2 regions of the Vibrio alfacsensis genome follow, and region 2 is predicted to be linked to the other one. Evidence: riboswitches for the same ligand, from Rfam matches in the RefSeq annotation. Region 2 holds a riboswitch; the other holds the start of a gene.
The links. A riboswitch is a leader RNA that binds a small molecule or an ion and turns the genes downstream of it on or off. The one in region 2 is predicted to bind cyclic di-GMP.

Region 1: it holds a riboswitch for cyclic di-GMP, as region 2 does, so the genes downstream of both, gbpA (N-acetylglucosamine-binding protein GbpA) here and VA249_RS09555 (TfoX/Sxy family DNA transformation protein) in region 2, are expected to answer to the same signal.

Annotation. Positions count from the first base shown of each region.
Region 1 is NZ_AP024166.1:1,312,951-1,320,598, forward strand. It holds gene VA249_RS20450 (alpha/beta fold hydrolase) at 1-990, shown strand, start outside; gene VA249_RS20455 (GNAT family N-acetyltransferase) at 1,096-1,584, opposite strand; gene VA249_RS20460 (fasciclin domain-containing protein) at 2,076-2,576, shown strand; gene VA249_RS20465 (flavin reductase family protein) at 2,694-3,383, shown strand; cyclic di-GMP riboswitch class I at 3,582-3,687, shown strand; gene gbpA (N-acetylglucosamine-binding protein GbpA) at 3,800-5,260, shown strand; gene VA249_RS20475 (DUF1501 domain-containing protein) at 5,352-6,521, opposite strand; gene VA249_RS20480 (DUF1800 domain-containing protein) at 6,530-7,648, opposite strand, start outside.
Region 2 is NZ_AP024165.1:2,074,144-2,081,791, reverse strand. It holds gene glgA (glycogen synthase GlgA) at 1-1,272, shown strand, start outside; gene VA249_RS09570 (alpha/beta fold hydrolase) at 1,393-2,196, shown strand; gene VA249_RS09565 (putative signal transducing protein) at 2,255-2,572, opposite strand; gene VA249_RS09560 (TVP38/TMEM64 family protein) at 2,572-3,261, opposite strand; gene VA249_RS09555 (TfoX/Sxy family DNA transformation protein) at 3,374-3,964, opposite strand; cyclic di-GMP riboswitch class I at 4,201-4,282, opposite strand; gene purR (HTH-type transcriptional repressor PurR) at 4,662-5,666, opposite strand; gene torD (molecular chaperone TorD) at 6,109-6,756, opposite strand; gene torR (two-component system response regulator TorR) at 7,023-7,648, shown strand, end outside.

The DNA of each region.
Region 1 (7,648 bases), on a different replicon from region 2:
AATCTAACGCCAGAGCAACAGGTCGACTACTTAAGCTATTTCCGCGCAGACAACATTGTGCGTGATGCCGAGTTTATTCGTACACAATTTGGCGTTGAGAAATGGGCAATTTTAGGTCAAAGCTTTGGTGGGTTCTGCTCATTAACGTATTTATCACTGTTTCCAAATAGTTTACTTCAAAGTTATATCACCGGCGGTGTTCCATCGATCTCTCGTCATGCTGATGATGTTTACCAAGCCACATTCAAACGCACGATGGAAAAAAACCAAGCATTCTTCCAACAGTTTCCACAAGCTCAGCAGTTATGCCAAAACATTGCGAATCACTTGTTAGAAAATGAAGAATATTTGCCTAATGGACAACGTTTCACCGTTGAGCAGTTCCAACAGATTGGGATTAATTTTGGCGTCAGTGATACGTTCTTACCAACCTACTACTGGTTAGAAAGCGCCTTAATTGAAGTGAGCGGCAAGCCTCAACTTCGTTATGAGTTTTTAAATGACATGCTGGCGCAACAAAACTTCCAGACCAATCCAATTTACGCCATCTTGCATGAATCGATTTACTGTCAGGGTTTTGCTTCTAACTGGAGCGCGCATCGAGTCCGTCAGACGCACACGGCATTTAATTATGAACAAGGTAAGCCATTCTACTTTACTGGTGAGATGGTCTTCCCGTGGATGTTCGACCAATATGTAAATCTTAAACCGCTCAAAGCAGCGGCAGAGCTGTTAGCAGAAAAATCCGATTGGACGCCACTTTATAATGCTGAGCAACTAGCAAATAACAAAGTACCTGTGAGTTGCGCTGTCTACGCAGACGATATGTTTGTAGAAATGGACATCAGCCGCGAAACGCTCGCCGCAATGCCCAACTCGAAAGCATGGATCACCAATGAATACGAGCACAATGGTCTTCGTGCTGATGGTGAACGCATTCTCAATAAACTGATTGAAATGGGTAAACAAACCGCCGTCACGTTGCAATAAACGTTCAATTGTCCGCAAGTAGAAACATAAAATGCCTTTTCAATGGTTGCGTCTCAAATAAGAAAGCGACTGGCTGATAAGGCATTTTTTGTTTTTAGTGAAACATCAATCTTTCACTTGCTTTATCATCGCCTTAGTGACGACTCGATAACCCATTTTATGATAGAAATCTTCGCCCTCATGATTAAATGAAGCGACGGTCAATCCAATCTCTTCAATACCTTGGCTACACAACTCGCTTTCTATTTTATCCATCAACGACAAGCCAATGCCTAAGTTGCGATGACTTTCAGAAACCACAAGCTCATTGATAAAGCCGATTCGCTTTTCAGGTGAAATGATCGAGCCAACATCACGAACAATACCAGAGATAAAGCCAACGACTTGGCGATTAGAGCACGCAATATAGGCGATCATTGTGCCATCGAAATATTTATCGAACACACTACGTTCTTCGCGGATTTTTACCATGTCCTGCGGAGAACGGTAATGGTTTGGCTCCGCTTCATAATGAGAGGTATCAAGCTCAACTAACAGTTTTTCTAATAGAGGAACATCCTCTTCTCGTAGTCGTCTAATGTGAAATTGCTGCATGATGGTCTATTCCTTTACCAACGCTCCTCAGCGAAATATCGCTGCAATGTAACATCGGGGCATTACTGCACTGTGTTAAAAACGAATATTAAATGCGCAACAAAGTACGAATTTCAAACAGTTATGTCGAGGCAATTTCCCTTATTCCTTAAAATTTTTGTTGATAATTTGAACGCCAACAACGTTTAAGCCTCTACCAGCAAACCTATTTCTGACGACTTATTACTAACAACTCATTGCTGATTACCAACCCATTACCAACTAACAACGAGCTACTAGCTACAACTAACTACCACAGCATGTTGACCTAATCTCTAGCTATTTGGCGCTCCTGCAACCAAGGTACAAAACGCCAAGCGACAAACCGTCAAGTCACAGCTGACTCTAGTGCTAAGACAACCAATCCCCGCTGATCGATACTTTGGCTCAATGCGTACGATCGTGGAAATCAATCAGGGAGTAAGCGGTCCCCAAATTAAAAGGAATGCACTATGCTAAAACGAATGCTAACGATGACTTCTGTCTTTCTTGCCACCTTATCACTCGCCCTGCCCGTGAACTCACATGAGCACGGCATGATGAAAGGTGACATTGTTGATGTTGCCGCTTCAAATGGATCTTTTAACACGTTGGTGGCGGCCATTAAAGCAGCCGACCTTGTTGGTACTTTGAAAGGTGAGGGACCATTTACCGTTTTTGCACCTACTGATGACGCGTTTGCTAAGCTTCCAAAGGGTACGGTTGAGTCGCTACTATTACCGGAAAACAAAGACAAGCTTATCGCGATACTCACATATCATGTTGTTCCAGGAAAAGTGATGGCACAGGATGTCGTAAAATTAGACAAAGCAACGACGGTCAACGGTCAAGATGTGTTAATAACAACAGAAGATGACAGAGTCATGGTTAACAATGCGACTGTCACTTCTGTCGATGTGAAAGCCAAAAATGGCGTCATTCATGTGATTGATACTGTTTTAATGCCGAAATAACCGTTTGAAGATGAAACAGCCGTTTGAAGTTGAAATATCAATTTAACGTCGATACATCGTTTAATTTCGACAAACAATGGACTAAGGGAGGGCGGTGTCATTCCGCCCGCTTTAACTATGGATAACCTTAAATTTTCAAATCACGACCTCACGACAATGGACAAGCGTAAGAGAACTCGTTTGATAAATTCAATCGTTGGATTTAAGAGTGCAAATCTTATCGGCTCTATCGACAAAGAGGGACGCGAGAACCTTGCGATTGTAAGCTCTGTTATTCACCTAGGGTCTCACCCTCCTCTTTTAGCTTTCATTGTTCGTCCACGCAAAGGTAGACGTCACACTTTGGAGAATATTCTCAATACCAAGCACTTTACTATCAATGCAGTTGGTATGGATTTCGTCCAAAAGGCACATCAAACTTCAGCTCGTTACCCTAAAGAAAAATCGGAGTTCGAAGCAGTTGGACTCACCGCTTACTATGAAAAGGATTTTCCCGCGCCATTCGTCATGGAAAGCAGTTTGACGATTGGCTTAGCATTAAAAGAACACATTCACATTGAAAGTAACCAGACCGAAATGCTCATTGGCGAGGTCATCGTGGTTCGCATCCCAGAACCTGCTATGATGCCAGATGGATACTTAGATATAGAACTGCTGGATCTAGTGACCATTTCGGGATTAGACAGTTATCACGTCACTCAACGACTGCATCGCTTAAGCTATGCAAAAACGGACAAAACACTGTTTCCGTTAACCCGCGAGGGAGAGCCCTCCTCTTGGGGCGCATTAAAAGTAGACATTGACTAAAAGTCATCATGGTTTACTCGCCCTCCCACATTTGTTGCACTCACCGACTTTATTTCGTTAACGGGTTCCCCGGTGACGTAAAAGTGACATTTCCAGAGTGCACGTTGCCTTGGGCATACACAAACTGAGCAAAATAATTCCCTCCACGAATTAACTTCTTTTCATAAACAAATTCTTAGGGTAAATTCCGCTTGCTCAATCACATTTCGGCAAACCATTTGAAAAAATGGGACGCAAAGCTTCCGGTCTGTCGGTACGTCCATAACTCAATAATAAACGTACCTATGATAGCGGGGTTGCCACTTAGTCATCAGCGCATGCTGAGGGTTTGCATCGCCGCAAACTTGTCCAACGACGAAGTGATACACGTGCGCCGAGGTGTGGCTTTTATTGTTAGCCCGTATAAAGGACATGTGATGAAATCATTCCCAAATAAATCTCTAGTAGCTTTGGCTCTAGCAAGCATCAGTTCAGGCGTTATGGCGCATGGTTACGTATCGGCATACAACGATGGCGTGGCTGCCAGTCGTGTAGCGTTGTGTAAATTCCCTACGTCAGACACAAACGAGAAAAACACCAACTGTGGTGCCATCCAATACGAACCACAAAGTGTTGAAGGTCCAGATGGCTTCCCAGAAACCGGCCCACGAGATGGTAAAATTGCGAGCGCGCAATCAGCGTTAGCAACCGCACTAGACGAACAAACTGCGGATCGTTGGGTAAAACGCCCAATCCAAGCTGGCGCTCAAACGTTTGAGTGGACATTCACGGCAAACCACGTCACGCACGATTGGAAATACTACATCACTAAGCCAAATTGGAACGCAAATGCATCACTGTCTCGTGATTCATTCGATCTAACGCCTTTCTGTGTGGTTGAGGGCAATATGGTTCAACCACCTAAACAAGTCAGCCATAAGTGTAACGTCCCTGCACGTGAGGGTTACCACGTTATCCTTGCCGTTTGGGATGTGGGTGATACTGCTGCGTCATTCTACAACGTTATCGACGTAAAATTTAACGGTGAAGGTCCTGTTGTTCCTGACTGGGCTCAAGGTGGCCAAATCATTCCAACAATGGATTTAAATGTTGGTGATTCGGTTTACACTCGCGTGTTTGACAAATCAGGTGAAAACGAATCATACCAAACTGAACTTGTGATCACTGATGCGACAATGGGCCAGGCAAAAAACTGGTCTTACGCTTTAGCAAATAAAATCAACCAAGAACAAAGCAAGCTAAAGGCTGGCCAGTTTGCTCAGGATAAGTTCACACCAGTATATGGTACAAACCCAGTGTACCTAAAGGCCGGTAGCGGCCTAGAGCGTGTGGAGGTTGGTTACAATATCGAAACGACTGAGCCTGAGTACTCACTAACCGTTGATGGTTTAGAAACAGAATATACCATTACCAACGAGCCTACGACGTTAGATCTTACTCTTACTGCACAAGGTGATGTATCCGCTGAGCTGACGGTTTACAACCACCACCGTGAACCTCTAGCAAGCTGGACTGGTAACATGGTAGATGGTGAAAATGAAGCTGTTTCACTCACACTAAATAAAGCAGAAGCTGGTCACCACATGTTAGTGACTCGCATTAAAGACAAAGACGGCAACCTCGTTGATCAGCAAACGCTCGATTTCCATCTGGCTGAAGAAACCGTAACACCACCAGCCGGTGATTACGATTTCGTATTCCCTGAGGGTCTATCAACCTACACTGCTGGTACCAAAGTACTCGCAAGCGATGGTCAAGTTTACCAATGTAAACCTTTCCCATACTCAGGCTACTGTGCGCAATGGAAAGAAACTGCGACACAGTACCAGCCTGCGACGGGTTCTCACTGGGAAATGGCTTGGGATAAGCTTAACTAATCATCTAGTTAATAAACAAAACCCCGCATGATGCGGGGTTTTCTATATCAGTCATGCCGATAATGCTTTCTCAAACCGGGTAGGAGAACAGTTACACTCGTTTTATCAAGTCCGCAAAATCTTGTTCCATTCCACTGCTAGGAAAAATCGTTTCAAGAGCGCTTGTTTGTATTCCCATATGTTGTGTCAAAACCGATTTAATAACTGCGCGCATATCATTAACTGGCGCCAAGTCTCGCCCTTGGTATAACTGCGCTTTTGACAAGCCAGGGAACTCCCCAAGCACTTTGCCACCATTGACCGCACCTCCAGCGATAAACATGACGTTCGCCGTTCCATGGTCCGTACCTTTCGTGCCATTCTCCGCCGCTGTCCGGCCAAACTCACTGGCTGCAATAACGACCGTTCTTGACCATTCATTGCGCAGTGATTGTTTCAGGCTCGCTAATCCTAAATCAAGTTTACGCAATTGTGCGGCAAGTCTCCCCGTTTCTGCCCCTTGTCCTGCATGAGTATCCCAGCCTCCCAGTTCTAATGCGGCAATATTAGGACCACCTCTGGAAGAAAGAAACATCCCAGCTTGAGATGCCAGAACAGAGAATTGTTTACCTGATTGATTTCGGTCAGACATCATTTCAATATTAAGGGCCTCTTCGAAGTTGCTCGCAAGTCTATCATCACATTGAAACAACTCTTCTAATAGCTCAATTTGACGATCTCGAGTATGCAATTTATTTGGATACCAACTACTTACCGCCTTATCGCCTTGAACAATCAGAGGCAATCCAAAATCGATCGCTAACCCTTTTGACTTCGTGTCTAATTGGAGTAGTCGATTCAACCAACCATCACGATGGTGCGGGTTGGTTGTGCCATTTTCCAATATTTTTTGGCCATCAAAATGCGATCTATCACGATATGACGTCGCACAAGCATGCACCATGGCGAACTCTTTGTGCTGATACCACTCAAAACAGGTTTTCATCGCTGGGTGCAAACCATAAAAATGGTCGAGCTTGTATAGTTTTTCAGTCTTAATCCCAATATTAGGACGTAAACTCAAATACTGTTGATCGCCATACGGAACAACGGCGTTTAGCCCATCCATTGCTCCTCGTAGTGTTACCCACACCAAGATATTCGGCGACGATGTTTGTGCAAAAGTGACGCTAGGAAATAAGCTACTTGCCCCAACCGCCAAAGCGGATTTTAAAAACTGACGACGATTACAGTTCATGCGGTTTTCTTGCGTAGACTTCATCACTGACCTCAACGATATTGAAACTGGGGGCTAAGCCAAAGCAGTGATAGTTTCATCTCTGCACTCGGTGCTTTTTGCATGACTAAATTTGTATGTTCATTTAGCGCATCGCCATACAAATGTTCACCGATTTTTTCTACTAGCTCATCGGCGCTAACACCTCGCTCTTTCGCATTGTTCATGACTAGTTGAGCTATTTGATTAGATAGTTGCCACCGCTGAGTAAGGGCAGATGGACTGTTGTAATCCGCGTCGTTATCAGGCCACCCAGCAGGAGATCCTGATAAAAAAGGCGGTTGTCCTAAGTTTCTTAAAGCACCTAAGATCCGATTTTCAACGTTATCACCACGCTTTTCCTCTCGCTCCAAATGCACCATATCGGTACTGCGTAACACCGCAAATAACCACTCTTGAGAAGTACGAAAACGAAGCGGTTGTGCTGAGAGGCTTTGTGCACTTTGAATCAGTTGACGATAAACCGGAAGTAAATCACCTTTCGACTTTAAGTAAGTCTGACTCAACGGTTCAATAAGTGATTCACCGGACGAACCACAGAAATGTCGAGCTAATTTTCTGGCCAAATGGTTTGCAGTATCTGGGTGCAGAGCTAAATCCTGCAAACACGCTTTCCCCTGCTCAATCCCCTTTTGCGAATAGCGCTTCCCAAGTAATGTGATGCTACCTGGTTCATGAGCAGCGGCGTTAAACTGAAACCCAATTCTCGGGGCTTTAAACCCGACACTCCATCCTGTGATCGCTTTAGAAAGTTCAATCACATCTTGTTGTGTATATTGGCTATCAACACCAAGCGTGTGTAACTCCATGATCTCTCGGGCAAGGTTCTCATTTAAGCCTTTGCCCCTCAGAGTACCTTGCTTTGAATTAGGACCGACCGACAAATTATTATCAAGAAACATCAACATCGCAGGGTGCTGACTGACGGCTAAAAGCATATCAACAAAATTGCCATTCCAATGTTTACGAACGACTTCGTTTTCTACACTTGCCACTATTGGCTGAACTTTTCTCGTATCAGCGGAGATGGCAAAGTGATTGCTCCAAAACTGAATCAATCGCTCTTGAAAGCCATGTGGTGTATTCAGCGTTTGTAAATTTCTGGCCTCTGC
Region 2 (7,648 bases):
GATACTGAGCTCATGAGTTGGCCTCATACTGCTTATCGGGTACTAAAATTGAACTTGGGTGATAACCCTGTTTATTTGATTGATTGCCCACCATATTTTGATCGTCCGTCTATGTACGCAGAGAACAACCAAGCGTACACAGATAATGGTGAGCGCTTTGCATTTTTTAGTGCTGCGTGTCTTGATATGCTGCCGAAGTTAGGTTTTAAACCAGATATTGTCCATGCGAATGACTGGCATACAGGGTTAGTGCCATTTCTGCTCAAACATCGATATGGCGACGATCCATTTTTTGCTGATACTCGTAGTGTAATTTCCATTCATAATGCCGTATTCAAGGGCGTATTTAGTTATGACGATGTGCAGTGTTTGCCAGAGTTCCATAGCCGAAATGTGCCAGATGCAGCAGTGAGTGCGACTCATATTACGATGCTTAAAGCTGGTGTCATGAATGCGGATAAGATCAACGCTGTTAGCCCGACTTATGCGGAAGAGTTAAAAACGGAACTCGGTAGCCATGGTATGGCTTGGGAGTTCCAACAGCGCTCAGATGATTTGGTTGGCATTTTGAACGGTTGTGATTACACCGCGTGGAGTCCTGAAACCGATCGTTATTTACCATTGAACTATCGAGCAAATCGACAGAGTATGGTACGTGGTAAAAATGCTTGTAAAAAAGCATTGCAAGAGAAGCTAGGTCTAACACTTTCTGATTGTGCTATGTTCGGCATGGTATGTCGTCTGACACAACAAAAAGGCGTGCACTACTTACTGCCAGCGTTAAAGGATTTTCTGAAGCACAACGTACAACTTGTCATTGTTGGTACGGGAGATCCCGTTCTCGCCGCGCAGTTAAAAGAAGTATCAGCACAATTTTCAGATAAATTCGTGTTCGTCGAAGCCTACGATAATGAGTTAGCCCACCTTGTTGAAGCGGGATCGGATTTCTTCTTGATGCCGTCTGAGTTTGAACCATGTGGTTTGAATCAAATCTACAGCATGGCATATGGCACTTTGCCGATTGTTCGTGGCGTTGGTGGACTAAAAGACAGCGTCAGCGATTATGATGTAGACCCATCTTTGGCGACGGGTTTCGTGTTTAACGATCCGACACCGCAAGCACTATTATTGGTGATGTTAAGGGCGCTATTGCTTTATTCTCAGAATATGACGGAAGTAAGGCGAGTTCAGCTCTATGCCATGCAAAAAGATTTTTGCTGGCACAAAGCAGCACAAGAATATCTAGCGTTGTATAGAGATGCGTTAAATTGACGCAAAATCTATAAAATTTGTAACGAAAGGCACCGAATTAGGTGCCTTTATTACTTTGCTTTAATGGAGTGTGGTACGATGCGTTTTCTTGTTTACAAAGTATGTTGATAACACGCACGCATGACTGAGCCACTTTTATTCCACAAATCCTATTTGCACCCAACGAGCCAAGAGTGGGTTGTGTTTGTTCATGGTGCTGGTGGCAGTTCATCCATATGGTTTAAACAAATTAAAGCGTATAAGCAACACTTTAACTTGTTACTGATTGATCTGCGTGGGCATGGGAAATCCAATCAACTATTAAAAGAACTGATCACGAGTCGTTATACCTTTACGGCGGTGACACAAGATATCCTGAAAGTACTTGATCACCTGAAGATTCAATCTGCCCACTTTGTGGGAATGTCTCTTGGGACGATCATTGTCCGCAACCTTGCCGAGTTGGCTTCTGAACGAGTGCGTTCAATGGTTTTAGGTGGTGCGGTGACTCGTTTAAATACCCGCTCACAGATCTTGGTCAGATTAGGGAATCTTGGTAAGCATATTTTGCCTTACATGTGGCTTTATAAGCTCTTTGCTTATGTTGTTATGCCGCAAAAAAATCAGCGTGAGTCGCGTCATCTCTTCATCCGAGAAGCAAAAAAATTGTGTCAAAAAGAATTCAAACGTTGGTTTATTTTGGCTGCAGATGTCAACCCATTGATGAAGTACTTTAAAGACCGTGAATTGCCCATTCCAACGCTATACTTGATGGGAGATAGGGACTACATGTTTATTAAACCGGTCAAAGAGATGGTGGCGGTACATAAACTGAGTGTATTGCGTGAAATCCCTAATTGCGGCCACGTATGCAATGTTGAGCGTCCGGATGATTTCAACCAGCATTCTATTGAGTTTATTAAGCAGCAAAGCCTCAGTGCTTAAGACTTGTGATTTAAAGAAAGAAAAATCGTTCAGAGAATGAAAATAAATAGGGGAGCAATTATGGCTCCCCTATTTGATATCCACATTGCCAGCACGCTCCAAATTGCCCTTCATTTTGCTCAGAGCAATTTGGGCATTGCCAGTCTTGGTAAACGTGTTCGGCTTGTTTATGATAATCTTTAATCACTGCTTCAGCTTTTAACTTCTGCTGCGAATGTAAGAGCCATACATATGGGTCTGTATCATCGCTAAAAGGGAGCTCGCCTTTTAATCCGAACATACCCTCACCTCTGACCTCACACGCTATCTGCTCGGTTTTAAGCAACTCACAAACGATATGGGCTTCCGCTGGATTTTTCGCGATGTATATTTTCATTAAGCGCTTCCATTGGGTACTTGAGCGGGACGAATTTTATTCATAATCCATTTTGCGATGATGGGGAATAGGCCGAGTAGGGCAAACGACGCTAATACGGTAGGCGATACAATACCAGAGAGGCTATCAATGGTCGCCAATTGCGTTCCCGCATTTAAGTATACTGCTGTTCCTGGCAACATACCGATTTGGCTGGTTAGATAGAATCGAGTAACGGCCATTGGCGTTAACCCCATAAGCAGGTTGATGAGGAAAAACGGGAATACCGGAATCAAGCGCAAAGAAAATAGATAAAACGCACCATCTTTCTCAACACCTTGATTGATCGCGCTGAGTTTATTGCCAAATTTATCTTGAACCCACTCACGCAGTAGGTATCGGCTGCTGAGAAAAGCGATAGTCGCACCAATGGTGCTGGCAAACGAAACGAGCAGTAAACTTGTCCAAAAGCCAAACAGTGCAGCGCCAAGCAAGGTGACTACGGCCGCTCCTGGGATTGAAAACGCCGTGATCGCAATATAGGTGAAGAAATAGGTTGTTGCCGCAAGCAAGAAGTTTTCCTCAATGAGAGTATTCAACGCTTCCTGCTGCGCTTTCGCATTTTCTAATGTTAAGTATTGGCCGAAGTTGATACCTAAAAGGAGGATTACCGCGAGTAGGATAAGCCCTAAAATCAGTTTCTTATTCATATCATTCATCTCGTTTAGCTTGTTAAAGAATAAGACAGAACTGGGCGAAAAAAAATTTCAAAAAAAACCGCAGTGTAAAACTGCGGCTATGTTTTAAATCTTATGAAGCGGATTAGGAAAGGCCATTCATGAGTTCTTGTCGGCGTTCTTGTGGTACTACACTCCAATGCGTACCATTGATCGCTCCCTCAAGGGCCCAAAGCAATTCCAAACTTACACTAGATGCATGAGTTTGTTGAATTGCCTTGTACGCATTTAATGCGCCTTTGTCCTCTAGTTGCTCTACCGAATCGATGCCTGCTTTTTTAAGCATGCGTTCAGTCGCTAAACGTAGGTTTGGCAAATCTTTTAGTCGGTTAGGCTTTGTTGTTGCCTGTTGTTCTTTTTCAAGCTTGGCGCTTTCTAGAGACTTCCTTGCAACATCAAGGATTTTGTCGGTTGAATCCCATAGCTCGTCAGAAATAGCATAGTATTTCGTTACCACTGGGAAGCCACGTTTTTTATAGACGTAAGGTCTAAGTCCTTGAGTCTCGAAAGTAGATGAAGTTTTCTGATCCGCTCGGATGTGCAATTGATGATTTACAACTAGTGCAAACATAGTGTCATCTGCAAACAGTCCGAAGCCACCAAACATTGAGCGCGACTTGATCGTACCAAGTGCCTCAAATAGCTTCATAGAGTCTTTGAGTATCGGTTTATCCATGATGAGTTATCTCGGTGTAATTAGTATTACGCCACCAAAAATCAGGTCCGAGAGAATAGCAAATGCATGCAGTTATAATGTCATTAAAGGGTAAACTCGTTAAATGCATATTTGCCATCGGTAACCCCGCTACCTTCTACTGATACGACGATGATTGAAAATAACCATCATCGAAAACAGTCTTTAAAAACGATAGTCTTCAAAAATAGCAGTCTTCAAAAAAACAGCCGTTTTTAAAAAATAACGGTCTTCAAAAACAAATAGTTAAGGCCGGAAGCTTTGCGTCCCACTCTTTCGAATGGTTTGCCCTGTGCGTGACGGTATCAGAATACTGCTTTCATTGAATTAACATCACATCCTGAATATGGAAGTGTGACATTAGTTCAATTAAAAAGGGGTATTTAATGAGTGTTATTTCATATCTCTTGGTTAGATATGCCTATCAACACCATAAATACGAATTCAAATACATTGAATTAAAACAGTATGTTATAGCGAAGTGCTCTGGGCTGTCTACCCCGAAATTAGTCAATTGCTCATCGCTTCACCTATGGCAATGTTACTTGCCTAAATCCAATCCAATATGATTAGAAAATAGGACGAAAGGGTGGATTCAGAACATAAAAAACGCCCCTTAAAAGGAGCGCTTCAAATCGGTCATTATTGCTTAGTTCTTATTACTTAGCTGCATTATTGATTAGTTGAGCTTGCTTACTGTGCTACGTATTACAATCTCTGGCTGCATTTCAAAAATACGTTTGTCGTGCTCTTTATCTTTAATACGTTCAAGTAAGATCTCGAATGCGTTTTTACCTACACGACGTTTTGGTTGGTGAATCGTCGTTAGCGGTGGAGAGAAGTATTCAGCAAGTTCGATGTTGTCGTAACCGATCACAGAAATGTCTTCAGGGATCTTGATGCCATTTTGTTGCAGACGGCTCATCAAGCCTAGTGCCATGGTGTCATTAAAACAGAATACTGCAGTCGGGCGTTTTTCCATTGCAGTAATGTTATCTGCAGCAAGAACGGCAGTATCACATTCAAAGTTACCCTCAAGAATCCAGTCTTCTTTAACGGTAAGGTTTGCTTCTGCCATTGCACGTCTAAAGCCAGCAATTCGCTCTTTACATGCTGCTTTATCGAAATGACCACTTAAACATGCAATTTCGCTATGACCATTATCAATTAGATATTTAGTCGCTAAATAGCCACCTTCTTCCGAGTTATCAATGATCTTATCTGCTTTTGAGCTTTCAGGGCCCCAGTCCATCACGACTTTAGGGATGTCTGCGTGGCGGTCTAGCATCTCTTGTAGTTCTTCCGTTAGGTCAGAACACATCACTAAAATGCCATCGACACGCTTTTCTGCAAGCATGCGAATATAGTCACGTTGTTTCTCGTAAATACCACCAGTATTACACAGGATCAATGTATAGCCTTGACGGTAACAGTAGCTTTCTACGCCATCGATCACTTCAGAGAAGAAAAGGTTCGTTGACTGAGTAACCAACATACCGATAGTGCGCGTTGAGTTACACTTTAAGCTGCGAGCAACAGCACTAGGCGCGTAATTGAGCTCATCAACCGCTTTCATTACTTTTTCTTGAGTGGTCTCAGCAACAAAACGAGTTTTGTTAATTACGTGCGACACTGTGGTGGTTGAAACGCCGGCTAAGCGAGCAACGTCTTTAATTGTGGCCATAAATGATGTCCTGTATCGAGTTACTGAATACCGTAGTGAAGACAACCATGCGCTTAGTGTCTTGCGCAAACTGAGCAGTTACGAAAAAGCAACGCTGATAGGTTCGGCAGTGGTTGTTCCGAAATCGGTATAAAAAGATTTGTAGCGACATTGGTTGCTGAGAAATATATTCCTTGATTAGTGATACAAGGAATGGCTCAGCAAGCAGAGTAATAAAACACAAAAACCGCTATATTTCAGCGGTTTACATATAAATCATATTTAATCGTTTGCGCTCACATTTTAGACCTATGTGAGCAGGCTGGCAACATATTCAGCGATGGTTTTGTGCTTTTTATGTCACATTTTAACGGCTAAATTCACTGTACTTCTCTGAACCAGTGAGAAACAAACGAATAAAATAAGGGGGCTGTATGACGAGTCCCCCTAAAATAGCCCGCAATTATTCACCAAGAAGGTAGTCGCTGTCCAGTTTACAGAAAGCGATCAGCATTTGAGCAACACTAACGTAGAAGCCAAACTCATCGAATTGCTTACATTTTGCTGCAAACATAGGTAACCAAGTAAGCAGTTGCTTTTGGATGAAGTCGTTTTGTGCCACGAATGCTTCTTCCATATGTTTTTCTTGCTCGAGTTCGTTAGAGCGAATGATCATGTTGCCTAAGAAGTCGAGCTCTACAGCAAGGTGATCGGCTGGTTCTTTCAGGTTTTCATCGACCTGAACACCAAAGTCCGCCATGAGTTTTTCCATTTCTTCTGCTGGCTTATCGTTTAGAAGACCCGACTCACCGATGTACATGGAAGCGTATGGAAGTGCTCCGTGTTTTTCTGTTTTCAGAAATAGCTCACAAAAGTCTGCGGCAAGTTCGAGTTGAGCGTCTTCACGATCTTGAAGTCGGTTGAGTGCATCGACCAATGCATCGACTGATGTCTTTAGGGATTCGTTTTCACCTAGGCCAGCTAAAAAACTTCGGATTTCAACACTGTGGTAGCTCTCTAGGTCTTTTTCGGTAAGTTCTTTAGCGAATAGGCTAGAAAACCACCAGTAAATTTCGGCGCGTTTTTCGTTAAAAGCTTTCACTTCTTGCATTTTTTGCTCCTGAAATGATGCACTTAAGGCGGCATCTTGAAGTCACTTGAGTATAATCTCTTAAGTGTAAACAATTAAAATGAATAGCAGTAACTATAATTGTTATTGTTTATGGGTAATTATGCCTAGTTATTAATGGCAACAAATAAGCTTGCTTTGAATCAATAAAATCGCAAAATCTTGCTTTTTAATGTATCTATGACTAGAAATGTTACTAGTTATGAATAGAATACGTCTTGGAATAAAAAAGACAGAAAGTGGTGTAAATGAGCTATCACGTATTAGTCGTAGAAGATGATGTTGTAACTCGTAGTAAGTTAGCGGGCTACTTCCAAAATGAAGGTTACAAAGTCAGTGAAGCAGAAAGTGGCGCAGAGATGCGTGAAGTGCTTCAAGGTGGCGGTGTTGACTTGATTATGTTGGATATTAACCTGCCCGGTGAAGACGGTCTTATGCTTACGCGTGAATTACGCAGCCAATCAGATATCGGCATCATATTAGTGACAGGACGCACGGATAGCATTGACAAAATCGTTGGCCTAGAAATGGGCGCAGACGATTATGTGACAAAGCCTTTTGAGTTAAGGGAATTATTGGTTCGCGTTAAGAACTTATTGTGGCGTATCTCAGCGGCACGCAATGGTTCACAAAAGAACGTGAATGAAAGCAATGAAGAGCACATTGTGCGCTTCGGTGAGTGGACGTTTGATATTCAGCGTCGTGCGCTAAGCCGTAATGGTGAGCCAGTGAAGTTAACCAAAGCAGAATACGAACTGCTGGTTGCACTGTCTTCGTATCCAAACCAGGTGTTAAGCCGCGAACGTATTTTGAACATGATCAGCCACAGAGTGGATGCGCCAAATGATCGTACAATTGATGTATTGATTCGACG